2 regions of the Bradyrhizobium sp. MI1.3 genome follow, and region 2 is predicted to be linked to the other one. Evidence: predicted binding sites of a transcription regulator. Region 2 holds the regulator's gene; the other holds the start of a gene.
The links. Region 2 encodes LexA, which represses DNA repair genes until DNA is damaged. Its sites were predicted from a motif close to TGTTCNNNNTGTGTTCNG; they were not measured.
Positions count from the first base shown of each region.

Region 1: a site for LexA is predicted at 2,535-2,552, ahead of AC0L3A_RS27820 (ImuA family protein). Genes of this name have one in related genera too.

Region 1 is NZ_JBVVPQ010000047.1:2,237-9,667, reverse strand. Features, by position in the region: gene AC0L3A_RS27830 (UdgX family uracil-DNA binding protein) at 1-1,222, opposite strand, end outside; gene AC0L3A_RS27825 (putative DNA modification/repair radical SAM protein) at 1,222-2,454, opposite strand; gene AC0L3A_RS27820 (ImuA family protein) at 2,617-3,405, shown strand; gene AC0L3A_RS27815 (Y-family DNA polymerase) at 3,302-4,894, shown strand; gene AC0L3A_RS27810 (error-prone DNA polymerase) at 4,891-7,431, shown strand, end outside.
Region 2 is NZ_JBVVPQ010000013.1:100,977-108,407, reverse strand. Features, by position in the region: gene AC0L3A_RS12405 (S41 family peptidase) at 1-629, opposite strand, end outside; gene AC0L3A_RS12400 (alpha-hydroxy acid oxidase) at 936-2,069, shown strand; gene AC0L3A_RS12395 (HAD family hydrolase) at 2,078-2,710, shown strand; gene AC0L3A_RS12390 (hypothetical protein) at 2,879-3,070, shown strand; gene AC0L3A_RS12385 (molybdopterin molybdotransferase MoeA) at 3,293-4,504, shown strand; gene lexA (transcriptional repressor LexA) at 4,681-5,382, shown strand; gene AC0L3A_RS12375 (hypothetical protein) at 5,835-6,269, shown strand; gene AC0L3A_RS12370 (ComEC/Rec2 family competence protein) at 6,407-7,431, opposite strand, start outside.

The DNA.
Region 1 (7,431 bases), on a different contig from region 2:
CGCCCATCGCGACGATGAGATCGGGCTGGATAACGGAGACCTCCCGCTCATACCACTGTCGGCAGGCCTTTATCTCCGGCGTATTCGGCTTTTGATGCAGACGGATCTTGCCGCGCGGCACGAATTTGAAGTGCTTCACCGCGTTGGTGACATAGACCTTCTTGCGGTCGACGCCGGCCTCCTGCAGCGCCCGGTCGAGCATCTGGCCGGCCGGACCGACAAAGGGATGGCCGGCGAGGTCTTCCTTGTCGCCGGGCTGTTCGCCGACCAGCATGATATTGGCGGACTTCGGGCCTTCGCCGAACACGGTCTGGGTGGCGTCCTTGTAGAGATGGCAGGCGCGGCAGTGAGCGGCCTCCTCGCGGAGCGCTTCGAGATCGTCGGTGGCGGTCTTGCGTTTCATCGGAGCCTCCGGCCGCTTTTGAGGCTTGTGCGGATCGGTTGCGGCATTGGCGATCATGGCGCCGGTCATGCGTTCGGCGTCCTCGATCAGGGGCTTAATGATCGAAGCCTCGGGCAGGTTCCTCCAATATTTCTTCGGCATCTCCGTTTGCATCGCCTTCACCTTCAGGCGGGCCGGATTGAAGATGCTGGCGTAGTAGCGCCGCCAGGTTTCCTCCAGCCGGTCTTCGCTCGGCGCCTCGCTCTTGCTGACGCCTGATGTGAAGGAGAGAGCGTGGCCATCCCAATGCGCGCACAAATCCGGCGTCAGGATCGACCAGGGCATGTCGGCAAAGCGCTTGGCGAAGAACGGCGCGGCGAGCTCGACGATGTGATGCTCCGGCTCGAACCACGCAACGTAGTGCGCTTCGCGTTCCCTGCCGATCTCGCGGAAGCGCACGAAGGCATGCATCTTGTGCTCGTCGCGGTAGACCGCCTTTGCCATGGCCGTGACTTGCGCGACATCGGGATCGGTCGCGACCTCGATGAGGTCGTGATTGTCCTTCAGCCGAAACAGCAGGCGATAGAGGATCGCGAAACGCTCGGGATCGCGATGCAGAATCGCGGCCTTGGCGAGCTCGACGAATTTTGCAGGCACGTTGAAGGTGCCGTCGCCACCCGCGGGCAGCGGAGACGGCGAGGGCGGCGCGAACAGCTCCGCTTCGCCGCCCCGCACGGCCCAGGTGATGTCGCCCGGCTTCATTTGATGAAGCACGAGGCTACGCGCGGCTTTGCGCCAGCCATCGAAATCGGTTTCGTTTTCGAGGATGATGTACTGCATCAGAAGCCAAATCCCAGTTGTGTTGCCGGCTTGAACCGTTCGATCAGCCGTGCCTCGTCGAGGCGGTGCGGCGCGGGCCGGTGATCGCTGAGGACGATGAACGGCAGCGCCTTGTTGCGGGGCACGTGCAGCCGCGCGAGGTCGGCGACGCGGATCGTGGTCGTGCGGCGCGCCGCGATGATGCGCTCGACCGCCTTGGTGCCGAAGCCCGGCACGCGCAACAATTCCTCGCGGCTGGCGCGGTTGACATCGAGCGGGAAGCGGTCGCGGTGACGCAGCGCCCAGGCGAGCTTTGGATCGATGTCGAGCGGCAGCATCGCGCTGTCGTCGACGATCTCGCCGACGTCGAAGCCGTAGAACCGCATCAGCCAATCGGCCTGGTAGAGACGGTGCTCGCGCAGCAAGGGCGGCGCGCGCAGAGGCAGCGCGCGGCTGGCATCGGGGATGGGGCTGAACGCGGAATAATAGACGCGCCTCAGCCTGTATGAACCGTAGAGATTGGCACTGGTGTGGAGGATGGTGTGGTCGGAAGCCGCGTCGGCGCCGACGATCATCTGCGTGCTTTGGCCGGCCGGCGCGAAGCGTTGCGGCTTGGCTTTCGTCTTCGCGCTGCGGCTTTCCTCGGCCTCGTCCAGCTTCAGCCGCAGCCGGCCCATGGTACGGCGGATCGCGCGCACGTCCTTCTCGGGCGCGAATTGCTGCAGGCTCGTCTCCTGCGGCATCTCGATGTTGATGGAGAGACGGTCGGCATATTTGCCGGCCTCGGAGATCAATGCATCGTCGGCCTCGGGAATAGTCTTGAGATGGATGTAGCCACGGAAGTGATGCTCCTCGCGCAGTTTTCGCGCGACGCTCACCACCTGCTCCATGGTGTAGTCGGGGTTACGGATGATCCCGGAGGAGAGAAACAGTCCTTCGATGTAATTGCGCCGGTAGAAGTCGAGCGTCAGCTTGATCACTTCGTCGATGGTGAAGCGGGCACGTGGCACGTTGGAGGAGGCGCGGTTGACGCAATAGAGGCAGTCGTAATTGCAGGCGTTGGTCAGCAGCACCTTGAGCAGCGAGATACAGCGGCCGTCCGGCGCGTAGGAATGGCAGATACCCATGCCGGGCGCGGTCGAGCCCATGCCCTTGCCGTCGCTGGAATCCCGCCTCTCGGTGCCGCTGGAGGCGCAGGACGCGTCGTACTTGGCGGCGTCCGCCAGGATTTCCAGCTTGCGTTGCACGTCCATATTGGAATCCCTTTGATTCAGCTCACGAATCCCAAGGCCCGCCAATTCGATTGACTCCCGGGGCGTCGTTAGCTTTATATTAGAACATATCATGAACAAATGAGCTAGCCGCTGGTTCTCTTTTTGAGAGCCACCGGCAATCACCCTTGAGGAGCGGCGTATATGAGCGGCGCACGAACAAGCGCGCTTGCAGCCTTGCGCGGCCAGATCGAGCGCATCGAGACGGCGGAGGTCGTGCATCATCGCGACCGTGTCGCGCTCGGCCACCGCGAGGCCGACAGCGCGCTAAAGGGCGGGCTCGCGCGCGCGGCAATCCACGAGGTGTTTTGCGAGGGACGTCAGGGCGCGACCGCGACCGGCTTTGTCACGGGACTTGCGGGGCGCGTGACGGCACGCAAGCCGCTGCTGTGGGTGCGGCAGGATTTTTCGGAAATTGAAACCGGCGCGCTGTCGATGAGCGGGCTCGCCGAGATCGGTCTCGATCCGCGTCGCATGGTGATGGTGCGCGCCGCCGACGTGGAGAGCGCGCTGCGCACGTCGGCTGATGCACTCGCCTGCGACGCGCTGGGCGCCGTCGTGCTCGAGCTCTGGGGCGAGACGAGGCAGTTCGATCTCGTAGCGAGCCGCAAGCTGACATTGGCTGCGCAGTCTTCCGGTGTCACCGGCTTGCTGCTGCGGATGGCCGCGCAACCTTTGCCCTCGACCGCCGAGACCAGGTGGATGCTGCGCGCGGCGCATTCGCCGCCGGGCGCGATGTGGAGTGCCTGGGGTGCGCCGCGCTTCGATGCCGAGCTCCTGCGCAATCGTCATGGCCCGTGTGGCCGGTGGATCATGGAATGGAAATGTGATGAGTGCCAGTTCTCTGAATCGTCGGCGTATCCTCAGCCTGTGGCTGCCGCGCCTGCCCATCGACCGGATCCAGCGGTTCTTCGACGGCGTCGGGCTGGGTAGAACCAATGATCCGAGCATTGTCGTCATCAAGGACAGCAACGCGCTGGTGATCCATGCGCTGGACGAGGCGGCCGAGCGCCTCGGTCTGCATATCGGCCAGCCGCTGGCCAATGCCCGGGCGATGTGTCCTGATTTAAAGGTGTTCGACGCCGATGCCGTGGCCGATGCCAAGACGATCGGCGACATCGCCGACTGGTGCGACCGCTTCACGCCGCTGGTGGCGCTCGATCCGCCGCACGGGCTGTTCCTCGACATCACCGGCTGCGCGCATCTGTTCGGCGGCGAGGCTGCGCTGTTGCAAACCCTTGTCCGTGCCCTCGATCGCCAGGGCTTTGCCGTCAGCGCGGCGGTCGCCGGCACCTCGGTCTGCGCGCGCACGCTGACGCGGCAGGCATCCGGTAGCATCGTTGCCGATGACGGGGAGGCGGCGGCAATCAGCCGGTTTCCGGTGTCCGCGCTTGGTGCGGGTGAGGCCATCACCACCGGCCTGCGCCGCGCCGGCTTGAAGACCATCGGCGATGTGGCCTCGCGAACGCCGAGCGAAATCACGGCGCGGTTTGGTGCACGATTCTCCACACTGCTCGCGCATGCGCTGGGGCAGGGCGATGCGCCGATCAATCCACGAAAGCCGCTGCCCGATTACATCGTGGAGAAACGCTTTGCTGAGCCGATCGCGACCGACACCATGATCGCGATGACGCTGTCGCGCCTGGCGGACACGTTGATCGCGTCGATGGAGAAGCAGGGCAAGGGCGCGCGCCGGCTTGAGGCCACCTTCTTCCGTACCGACGGCGCAGTGCGTGCGATCATGGTCGAGACCGGACGTCCCGTGACGCGGAGCGCGGTCGTCGACCGGCTGTTCCGCGAGCGTCTCGATGCACTCGCCGATCCGCTCGATCCCGGCTTCGGCTTCGACATGGTGCGGCTGTCGGCAAGCCGCACCGAGATCGTGGTGCAGGAGCAGCGCGATCTCGATGCCCATGTCCACGACAATGACGAGCTTGCTGCGCTGATCGACCGCATCGCCGCGCGCATCGGCGGAAAGCGCGTCGTCGTGCACCTGCCTGAGGATACCCATATCCCCGAATGTGCGGTGCTGGCGGCGCCTGCCCAGCATCATCTCGCCGTGGCCATGCAGGCCGAATGGCCCGCGCGCACTGAAAGTGAGCCGCCGCTGCGTCCGTTGCGGCTGTTCGACAAGCCTGAGCCGATCAATGTGCCGTTCGCGACCGTGCCCGACGGCCCGCCGCATCAATTCACCTGGCGCCGCGCGCAGCATGCGGTGGTGCGGGTGGAAGGCCCCGAGCGCATCGCCATGGAATGGTGGCGGCAGGACGGCAAGCAACTGACGCGGGATTATTTCCGTATCGAGGATGCCGAAGGCCTGCGCTTCTGGATCTTTCGCGATGGTCTTTACGAGGGGGAGTGCTTCGACGGCGACGGCAAGCCCGTTCCTCCCGGTTGGTATGTGCACGGTCTCTTCGCATGACTACGCCAGCTTATGCCGAGATCGGCATCACCACGAATTTTTCCTTCCTGCGCGGCGGCTCGGATCCGCGCGCCTATTTGCATCAGGCCAGCAAACTCGGCATTCCCGTGATCGGCATCGCCGACCACAACACGCTCGCCGGCGTGGTGCGCGCCTACAAGGAGCTCGACAATGACGAGGTGCTGCACAAGCCAAAACTTCTGATCGGCGCGCGCATCGTCTTCATCGATGGTACGCCCGATATCCTGGTCTATCCGCGCGACCGCGCCGCCTATGGCCGGCTATGCCAGCTTCTCACCAGGGGCAAGCGCGGCGACGACATCACGCGGATCGCGAAGGGCGAGTGCCATCTCACCTTCGCCGATCTCCTTGCGTTTTCCGAAGGCCAGCTCCTGATCCTGACGCTGCCGCATCGCTTCGATGCGGCGCAAGCGCAGGACATCCTCGCCAAGCTGAAGGCAAGTCGGGCCGAGGGCGTGTGGCTGGCGGCGAGCCTGGTCTATCGCGGCGACGACCGCCGTCGCCTCGCGCAGCTCGATGATCTCGCCTCAAAAGCAAAAGTGCCGCTGCTTGCGACCAACGAGGTGCTCTATCACCACCCCGCGCGCCGTCCCCTCCAGGACGTGCTGACCTGCATCCGGGAAACAACCACGATCGAGGCGGTCGGCCGCAAGCTGGAAGGCAATGCCGAGCGGTTTCTGAAGACGCCCAGGGAGATGGCGCGGCTATTCCGCGATTTCCCTGAGGCTGTCGCGGAGACCATTCGCTTTGCGGACAAGATCACCTTCTCGCTCGACCAGCTCAAATATCAGTATCCGGACGAGCCGGTGCCGCGGGGCAAGACCGCGCAAGGGCATCTGGAGGATCTGACCTGGGCCGGTGTCGACAAATATTTTGGCGGCAAGATCGACGACAAGCTGCGCGCCACCCTGAAGAAAGAACTCGCGCTGATCGCCGAACTGAAATACGCACATTACTTTCTCACCGTGCACGACATCGTGCATTACGCGCGCAGCCAGAACATTTTGTGCCAGGGGCGGGGATCGGCAGCGAATTCGGCGGTCTGCTACGTGCTCGGCATCACCTCGGTCGACCCGACCAAGGTCGATCTGCTGTTCGAGCGATTCATCTCCAAGGAACGGCTGGAGCCGCCCGACATCGACGTCGATTTCGAGCATTCGCGGCGCGAGGAGGTGATGCAATATGTCTATCGGCGTTACGGCCGCCATCGCGCCGCGATCATCGCCACCGTCATTCATTATCGCCCGCGCAGCGCCATCCGCGACGTCGGCAAGGCGCTGGGCCTAACCGAGGACGTCACCGCGGCCCTCGCCGATACGGTGTGGGGAAGCTGGGGCAAGGGCCTCAACGACATGCAGGTCAGGCAGGCCGGCCTCGATCCGCAAAATTCCATGATCAACCTCGCGGTCGAGCTCGCGACCGAGTTGATCGAATTCCCGCGTCATCTGTCCCAACATGTCGGCGGCTATGTGCTCACGCAAGACCGGCTCGACACCTATGTGCCGATCGGCAATGCGGCGATGGATGATCGCACCTTCATCGAATGGGACAAGGACGATGTCGACGCGCTCAGCATGATGAAGGTCGACGTGCTCGCGCTGGGCATGCTGACTTGCATCCGCAAGTGCTTTGATCTGATCGAGCAGCACAAGGGCGAACGCTGGATGCTGGCGAGCGTCCCGCAGGATGATTCCAAAGTCTACGACATGCTGTGCGATGGGGAGTCGCTCGGCGTGTTCCAGGTCGAGAGCCGCGCCCAGATGAACATGCTGCCGCGCCTGAAGCCGCGGACCTTCTACGATCTCGTCATTGAGGTCGCGATCGTGCGGCCGGGACCGATCCAGGGCGACATGGTGCATCCGTATTTGCGGCGGCGGAACGGCCTGGAAAAAGTGAGTTATCCGTCGCCGTCACCGGATCATGGCGACAAGGACGAACTTTACAATGTGCTGCACAAAACATTGGGCGTGCCGCTGTTCCAGGAGCAAGCGATGCGCATCGCGATCGAGGCGGCAAAATTCACCTCCGAGGAAGCCAACGGCCTGCGCCGCTCCATGGCGACCTTCCGCAATGTCGGCACCATCGGCCAATACGAGGAGAAGCTGATCGGCAACATGGTCGCGCGCGGCTACGATCCGAACTTCGCCAAGAGCTGCTTCGACCAGATCAAGGGCTTTGGCTCCTACGGTTTTCCGGAGAGCCATGCCGCAAGCTTCGCGCAACTCGTCTACATATCTTCATGGCTGAAATATCATCATCCCGATGCCTTCTGCTGTGGTCTGCTGAACTCGCAGCCGATGGGCTTCTACGCGCCGGCGCAGATCGTCGGCGATGCCCGCAAGAACGGCGTCGAGGTGCGCGAGATCGATGTGTCCTACAGTTTTGCGCAGAGCACGCTGGAGCAGGGAAATGGCGGGTATTGCGCGGTACGTCTCGGCTTCCGCCAGATCGACGGTTTCCACTGGCTGGACGAGGATGAGGAAAGGCTGAAAAGAGCCGCGTCCCGGAATGACCAT
Region 2 (7,431 bases):
AACGAGGTGACGCGGATATAGCCGATGTCGCCGTTCTCGACGTGGAAGCGCACCGGGCGCACATGGATGATCTCGCGCTTGATCGCGACGTCGAGCGGGGCGTCGGCGCCCTTGCGCACGATCGTGAGCTTGGTCTGGGTCTCGACCGGCCCCTTCATCTTGTTGACGGCCTGCTCGAGCGTCATGCCCTGCACCGCATCGCCGTCGATCTTGCTGATGAGGTCGCCCGACATGATGCCGGCTTTAGACGCCGGCGTGTCGTCGATCGGCGAGACGACCTTGACGAGACCGTCCTCCATCGTGACCTCGATGCCGAGCCCGCCGAACTCGCCGGAGGTGGTCTCCTGCATCTCGGTCCAGGCCTTGTCGTTCATGTAGCGCGAGTGCGGATCGAGCGAGGTCACCATGCCGGTGATCGCGCCTTCGATCAGCTTGGCATTGTCAGGCTTCTCGACGTAGCTCGCCTTCACCCGCTCGAACACTTCGCCGAACAAATTGAGCTTGGAATAGGCGTCATCCGCGCTCGCTGCCGCCCGTGCCGCCCATACGCCGCCGTGCGGACTGGCTACCAGAAGGGTCAGACACGCTCCGGTGAGCGCGCCCAGTGGAAACAGCAGGGTTTTCCGCATGGATAGGCTGGCCTTTTTGCTTCGCGGTTCGGTGGGGCTGGGGAGCCGCCATGCAAATGGCGATCCAGCCTGCTTCTCACAATACCATTCTGGTTTCTTCAAGGCCGGGATGCCACGCCGGCGGGTACACCGTAAAAATCCCTTCGTCCGGACCTAAACTTTCGGCAACGTTGCAGGACCCGGTTGGTGCGCAGCGGGGGTCGGCCGGCCGGCCCACGCCTCGCTGCCATGCCATTTTAGGATGGTTTTGGCGCCCCGGACGGGTTAGGCGATGAGGGAAGGCTTCAAATTCTCGGGAGGATAACAATGAACGAAGCACCCCGCATCCAACCGGAAAGGAACGTCGAGCTCGGCGCCAGCACCGAGCCGTTCCAGAATCTGCATGAATTCGTCCGGAAAGCCCGCGCCAACCTCAACCAGAATGCCTGGGATTATATCGTCGGCGCGGCCGAGACCGAGACCACGATGCGTCGCAACCGCATGGCACTGGACGAGATCGCCTTTCGCCCGCGCGTGCTGCGCGATGTCCGCAAGGTCACCGGCTCGGTCGAGCAGTTCGGCCGCAAGATGCGCCTGCCGGTGGTACTCGCCCCCGTCGGCGCGCTTGAGATCTTCGATCCGGATGGTGCGGCGAGCGTGGCACGCGCCTGCGGTACTTTCGGTGCGGCGCACATGCTCAGTTCCGTGTCCGAGCCCGGCCTCGAGAAGACCGCCGAAGCTGCGCCCGACGCGCTGCGCCTCTACCAGCTCTATGTGCGCGGCGACGACGCCTTCGTTGCCGACGTCGTCAGCCGGGCCGAGAAGAACGCCTACGCCGCCTTCTGCCTGACCGTCGACACCGCTCATTACAGCCGTCGCGAACGTGACATCGCCAAGCGCTACGTTCGCGAGAGCCGCCTGCGCGCCACCGGCGGCGATTACCAGAAGGGTCTGGAGTGGCGGACGGTGAAGATGATCAAGGACAAGTTCAAGATCCCGCTGATCCTCAAGGGCATCGCGACGCCAGAGGACGCGCTGATCGCGATCGATCACGGCGTCGAATGGATCTACGTCTCCAACCATGGCGGCCGTCAGCTCGATCACGGTCGCGGCGCCATGCATGTGCTGCCCGAGATCGTCGATGCCGTGAACGGCCGCGCCAAGATCATGGTCGATGGCGGTGTCTGTCGCGGCACCGACATCGTCAAGGCGATCGCGGCGGGCGCCGACCTCGTCGGCATCGGCCGGCTGCAATGCTGGGCGCTGGCGGCGGCCGGCGAAGCCGGCGTGGCGCGCATGCTGGAGCTGCTCGAGGACGAAGTGCTGCGCTGCCTCGGCCTCTTGGGTGCGACGTCGTTCGCCGAGCTCGACAAATCCTGCCTGCACCAGGCGACCGCAACCAACGCGCCGAGTGTGTTCAGCGCGTTTCCGCTGTTCGACCACGAGCCATATCGATACTGAGTGAAAGGATGCAGGTGACATCGCTCTCTCCCGGCAGCGCGGATGCGCTCCTGTTCGATCTCGGCCGCGTAGTGCTCGATATCGATTTCTCCAAGGCAATCGCCTGCTGGGCGGGACATGCCGGCTGCAAGCCCGAAGCCATCGTCGCGCGCTATGTGCGGGACAGCGAAGCCTATCGGTTGCACGAGATGGGGAAGATCAGCGATGAGGATTATTTCGCCTCATTGCGAGCCTCGCTCGGAATCGGCATTTCGGACGCGCAGTTCCTGGAAGGCTGGAACGCGATCTTCGCCGGCGAAATGCCTGACATCGCCGAGCTGCTGCCGCGGGCAGCGAAGCAGATGCCGCTCTACGCTTTCTCCAACACCAACCGGCCGCACGTGGACCATTTCTCGAGGGAATATGCCGACCTCCTCGGCCACTTCCGAGAGCTGTATTTGTCGTCCAGCATCGGCCTGCGCAAACCGGATGCGGAGGCTTTCGACCACGTCGTTGCGGCGATCGGCGTGCCCGCCGGGCGCATCGTGTTCTTCGATGATCTTGCTGAAAACATCGAGGGAGCGCGGGCGCGCGGCTTGACGGCGGTGCATGTGACCTCGCCGCGTGACGTCGGGAACGCATTGAAGGCATTGGGCATTTGACGAGGAGTCGGTGTCGCGAAACCCACGGCGGCACCGCCCGCCGGGACCAATTTTGAGAAATTGAGGAACCCGATCACTTTGTGCATTTTTGTACAGAGTTCCGGGAACGGAATACCGCCTTCCGGACTCTTAGAGTCCGTTGGGACTTCTACGGACGGATGCATCATCGTGCTGGGCAAAACCTACCTCACCAAGCAGGCCTCTCTTCTTCTTGAATTCGCCAGGACAACTTCAGATTCGGACCTTTCCGCCAAGCTTGTGAGCAAGGCCGCCGACCTGAAATCCCAGGCCGATCCGCTGCCCGACAAAGACCAGGGAGCCAAGGCGCCCGACGTAACTCCCGGGCAGGCAGGGAGCTGATCGATGCAGCCCGGGGCGCTCGTCGTTCTCGCCTTGCCGTGATTTTCCTTGCCGTGATTTTCGTCGCTTCCATGGCCGCGCGACGCGCTTGATCCTGCCTTCCGGAACAATGTGAAGCGGCGGGATGACTGTGCCCGCTCAGCGGTTTTTGCCTCTGCGCCCGCGCTCGGCTAGAAGACGTGCGGAACATTCGCCCGAACGTGCCGAGCAGGAGTTTTCGCCGTGGCCTTGATGCCGGTTTCCGACGCGCTTGCCGCGGTGCTGGCGGGTGCAGAGCCGCTGCCGGAAGAAATGATTTCCCTCGACGAGGCCCATCATCGCGTGCTCGCGTGTGACCTCGCGGCGCGGCGCACGCAGCCGCCGCAGGCGATGTCGGCGATGGACGGCTACGCGGTGCGCGCGGCCGATGCCGCGACGATCGATTCGGAGCTCACCGTGGTCGGCGAAGTCGCGGCGGGCCGACCGTTCGCCGGGACGATCGGCGCCGGCGAGGCCGTACGGATCTTCACCGGCGGCGTCGTTCCCGGTGGCGCGGACGCCGTCGTGATCCAGGAGGACACGGTCGCCGCCGGCAAGCGGATCATGATCAAGGAAGCCGCGATCGCCGGTCGGCACATCCGCCCCGCCGGCGTCGATTTCCGCGAGGGTGACGTGCTCCTGCGCAAGGGAAGCCGTGTCACCGAGCGCGACCTCGCGCTCGCTGCCGGGATGAATCATCCGCACCTTGTCGTTTTCAGGCGTCCAAAGGTCGCGATTCTCGCCACCGGCGACGAGCTGGTGATGCCAGGCACCACGCCAGGCCACGGCCAGATCGTCTATTCCAACGGCTACGCCCTGCACGCGCTCGCCCGCAGCGAAGGCGCCGAGACGATCGACCTCGGTATTGCCGCCGATACGCTGGAGGCGACCACCGCCGGCATCCGCCGCGCCCGCGAGAGCGGCGCCGACATCCTGATCACGACCGGCGGCGCATCGGTCGGCGACCACGATCTGGTCCAGCAGGCACTGCGGGACGAAGGCATCGCGATGGCGTTCTGGAAGATCGCGATGCGGCCAGGCAAGCCGATGATGCACGGGCGACTCGGCGCAATGGGTGTGATCGGCCTGCCGGGCAATCCCGTGTCGTCCTACGTGTGCGCTTTCCTGTTCATGGTGCCGCTGATTCGCGCCCTGTCGGGCCGTTCAGTGATTCACCATCGCCGCGAACGCGCCGTGCTCGGCCGCGGCGTCGGCGCCAACGACCAGCGCGAGGACTATCTGCGCGCGCATCTGGAGGAGCGTGACGATGGCACACGCGTCGTTCTTCCCGTCAATCATCAGGACTCTTCGCTGCTTGCGAATCTCGCTGCAGCACAGGTACTTCTCGTGCGCGCACCATTCGCGCCGAAGGCCGAAGCCGGCACGGCTTGCGAAGTGTTGCGGCTCCCCGTCTGAGCACCCCCGCAACGCGCGTTCTGCGAACTTTGCTCTGTTCACGGTAAATTAAGCAGTTGCGGAACATGTATCGAACATATAGTGTCCGTTCATGATTTGTTTCGAGCATGTAGCGGCTTATTGCCGAATTCTGCGTCTCGGAATCGGACGACATCAACCGGGGGACTTTGGTCGAGATGTTAACGCGCAAACAATACGAGCTTCTGCGGTTCATCAGTGAACGTCTGAAGGAAAGCGGCGTGCCGCCCTCCTTCGACGAGATGAAGGATGCGCTCGATCTGCGCTCGAAGTCGGGCATCCATCGCCTGATCACGGCGCTCGAGGAGCGTGGCTTCATCCGACGCCTGCCCAACCGCGCCCGTGCGATTGAAGTCATCAAGCTGCCGGAGCTCCAGGCAGCCGCCGGCAGCCGCCGCGGCTTCACCCCCAGCGTCATCGAGGGCAATCTCGGCAAGGTGCGTGCGGGCTCCAGCCTGCCCGCGGACGAGGGCGAACGCCCCGTGGCGGTACCGGTGATGGGCCGCATCGCCGCCGGCACGCCGATCGAGGCGTTGCAGACACGCAGCCACACCATCAGCGTACCGCCCGACATGCTCGGCTCGGGCGAACATTACGCGCTGGAAGTGCGCGGTGATTCCATGGTTGATGCCGGCATCCTTGACGGCGACATGGCGCTGATTCAGCGCAACGAGAGCGCCGATACCGGCGACATCGTGGTGGCGCTGATCGACGACGAGGAAGCGACGCTGAAGCGCTTCCGCCGTCGCGGCGCCTCGATCGCGCTCGAGCCCGCCAACGCTGCCTATGAGGTCCGCATCCTGCCGCCCAATCGGGTGAAGATTCAGGGCAAGCTGATCGGGCTTTACCGGAAGTACTGATACCGGACGTACTTGATACCTGGAGAAGTTGGCGCCTCGCGCGCTTCCGATCGGCATCGCCGGTCAGAGATTGGAGCGGATCATCGTCCGCTCCGGCTGGATAGTCTTTCTGGTTCTGCACAGACTATCCGGCCCCTCCTCCGGCGCTGGCTACTCGCGACGCCCAAGAAGCAGCACCGAAACAGCACCGCTTCGCGGCTCGAGTGTGCGAGGAAACAGCGACGAGCGATCGAGGTCGTTGCACCAGCCGGCAATATTCGCGCATGCGCCTCCCGAATGCATCGCAACTCTCTTTGTTCCTATTGAATTCGGGAAAGATAATGTGATCGCGGCTTGCGGAAACCAGCCGCAGATTTGCCCACAACCGAGCAGAGCTTTCGTGCTTCAACTCTGATAGAGGCCTGCGCCTCGATAAGAGACGCGGGTTGCTATCCCAGCATGAGGAGCACCCGATGTGTGACTACAGCCTGCATGCCGTCGCGTCGCGCCCCGCCGAAGTCGGCGAGACGATCGTCACGACAAATTTCCGCGGCACCTCGACGCGCGGCTTCGCCTCCGCAGCCGATCCGTCTGTTGCCGTCTGCCTGCTGCCGGGAACGGAGCTCGCCTTCGCAGACGACGTCCGCTACGACAATCGCTGGATCTGGACGCGGACCATCAATTCCCGCGTGGGCAAGTTCGGCAAGATCGATCCGCACGTTCCCGACCGCCATCATGACGCGATCGAATTCCCCGACGGCAAATTTGTGCTGGTGACGCAGCTCGTCGAAGGCCAGCGCGCGACCGTGCTGCAACTGCCTGTGACCCAGTCGGTCATCGAGCGCGAGCACAAGGCGCAGATCATCGCCGACAGGCAGCCGACCGTCACGCACCTGCCGATCGGCTGAAACAGCCGCCCTCCGGCTACGAGGTCGGAGGTCAGGATTGAATTGCCATCGCCGGCCGTGGCCGGCGAGATGGTGTGGTTTGCGCCAGCGAATCCGAGCGGACGCACCGACCCGCTGCGTTGCTCCGCACCATCAGATCAATCGTCGGCCTGCAAGTCGGTCTCCGCCGGCGTTGCGTCCTTGATGCGGGGCGCGGTCGCCTTCGGCGCAAGGCTGCCGTCGAAATCACCCTCGCCGGCGCCGGCCGGCAACCAGGGGCGGCTCGTGCCTCTCGCCCTCACCGCCTGAACCACAAATCCGTCACCACGCTGCGTCAGCGCCAGTGCGCTCTGGCTGGCGAGCCGCTGCCGATCGACCACCATCGCCGCGCAATCGGGCGGCGCGGGACGCGTCGTCACCACCAGCGCGGCCCGACTGCAATCGTCGGCGAGAGCGTCGACCCGCAGTGCCAGCGCGACCAGCCTCCCGTCGATCAGTGGCGTCACGCAGCCGGATTCGTCACAGGACACGCCATCAGCCAGCGAGGCTCTGCCGGCATCGCGCGGATCGGCGTCGGCAGCGAGCCATTCCTTGAGCAGAAAGCTGTCCTTGCTGGTCCTGATCAGGTGCAGATATCCGTCCTTGCCCCGCACGGCGACGCTCGCGCCATCCCCGGCGATCAGGATGTCGGGCTGCCGCGCCGACAGTCCCCAGAGGATCGCTGCCAGCAGCACCAAGGCGCCGGACCAGCGCAGCGGCGTCCGCAACAAGCCCAGCACGATGATTCCCAGGCTCGCCGCGATCAGCGGCCCGATCCCGAACGCCGCGATGCGGCCGACGGCACCCGGCAATGCTGCGACCCAGCGCGAGACCGCGACCATCCAGTCGATGCCGATCCCCATCAGCCACCAGAACACGCTGTCCAGCCCGAACGGTGCAGCAAGCAGCCCCAACAGCCCCGCCGGCATCACCAGCGCCGAGACCACCGGCATCGCGCCGAGATTGGCCAGCACGCCGAACGGCGTGACACGGTGGAAGTGGAAAGCGGCGTAGGGTGTGGTCGCAAGTCCCGCAATCAGCGAAGCCATGAACAGCATCGCGATCTCGCGGCCGCCCCACATCGCAATGCGTGCAGTCGCCGAATGGTCCGGCGAGGCAAACAAATTCGGCATGCCGATCTGCA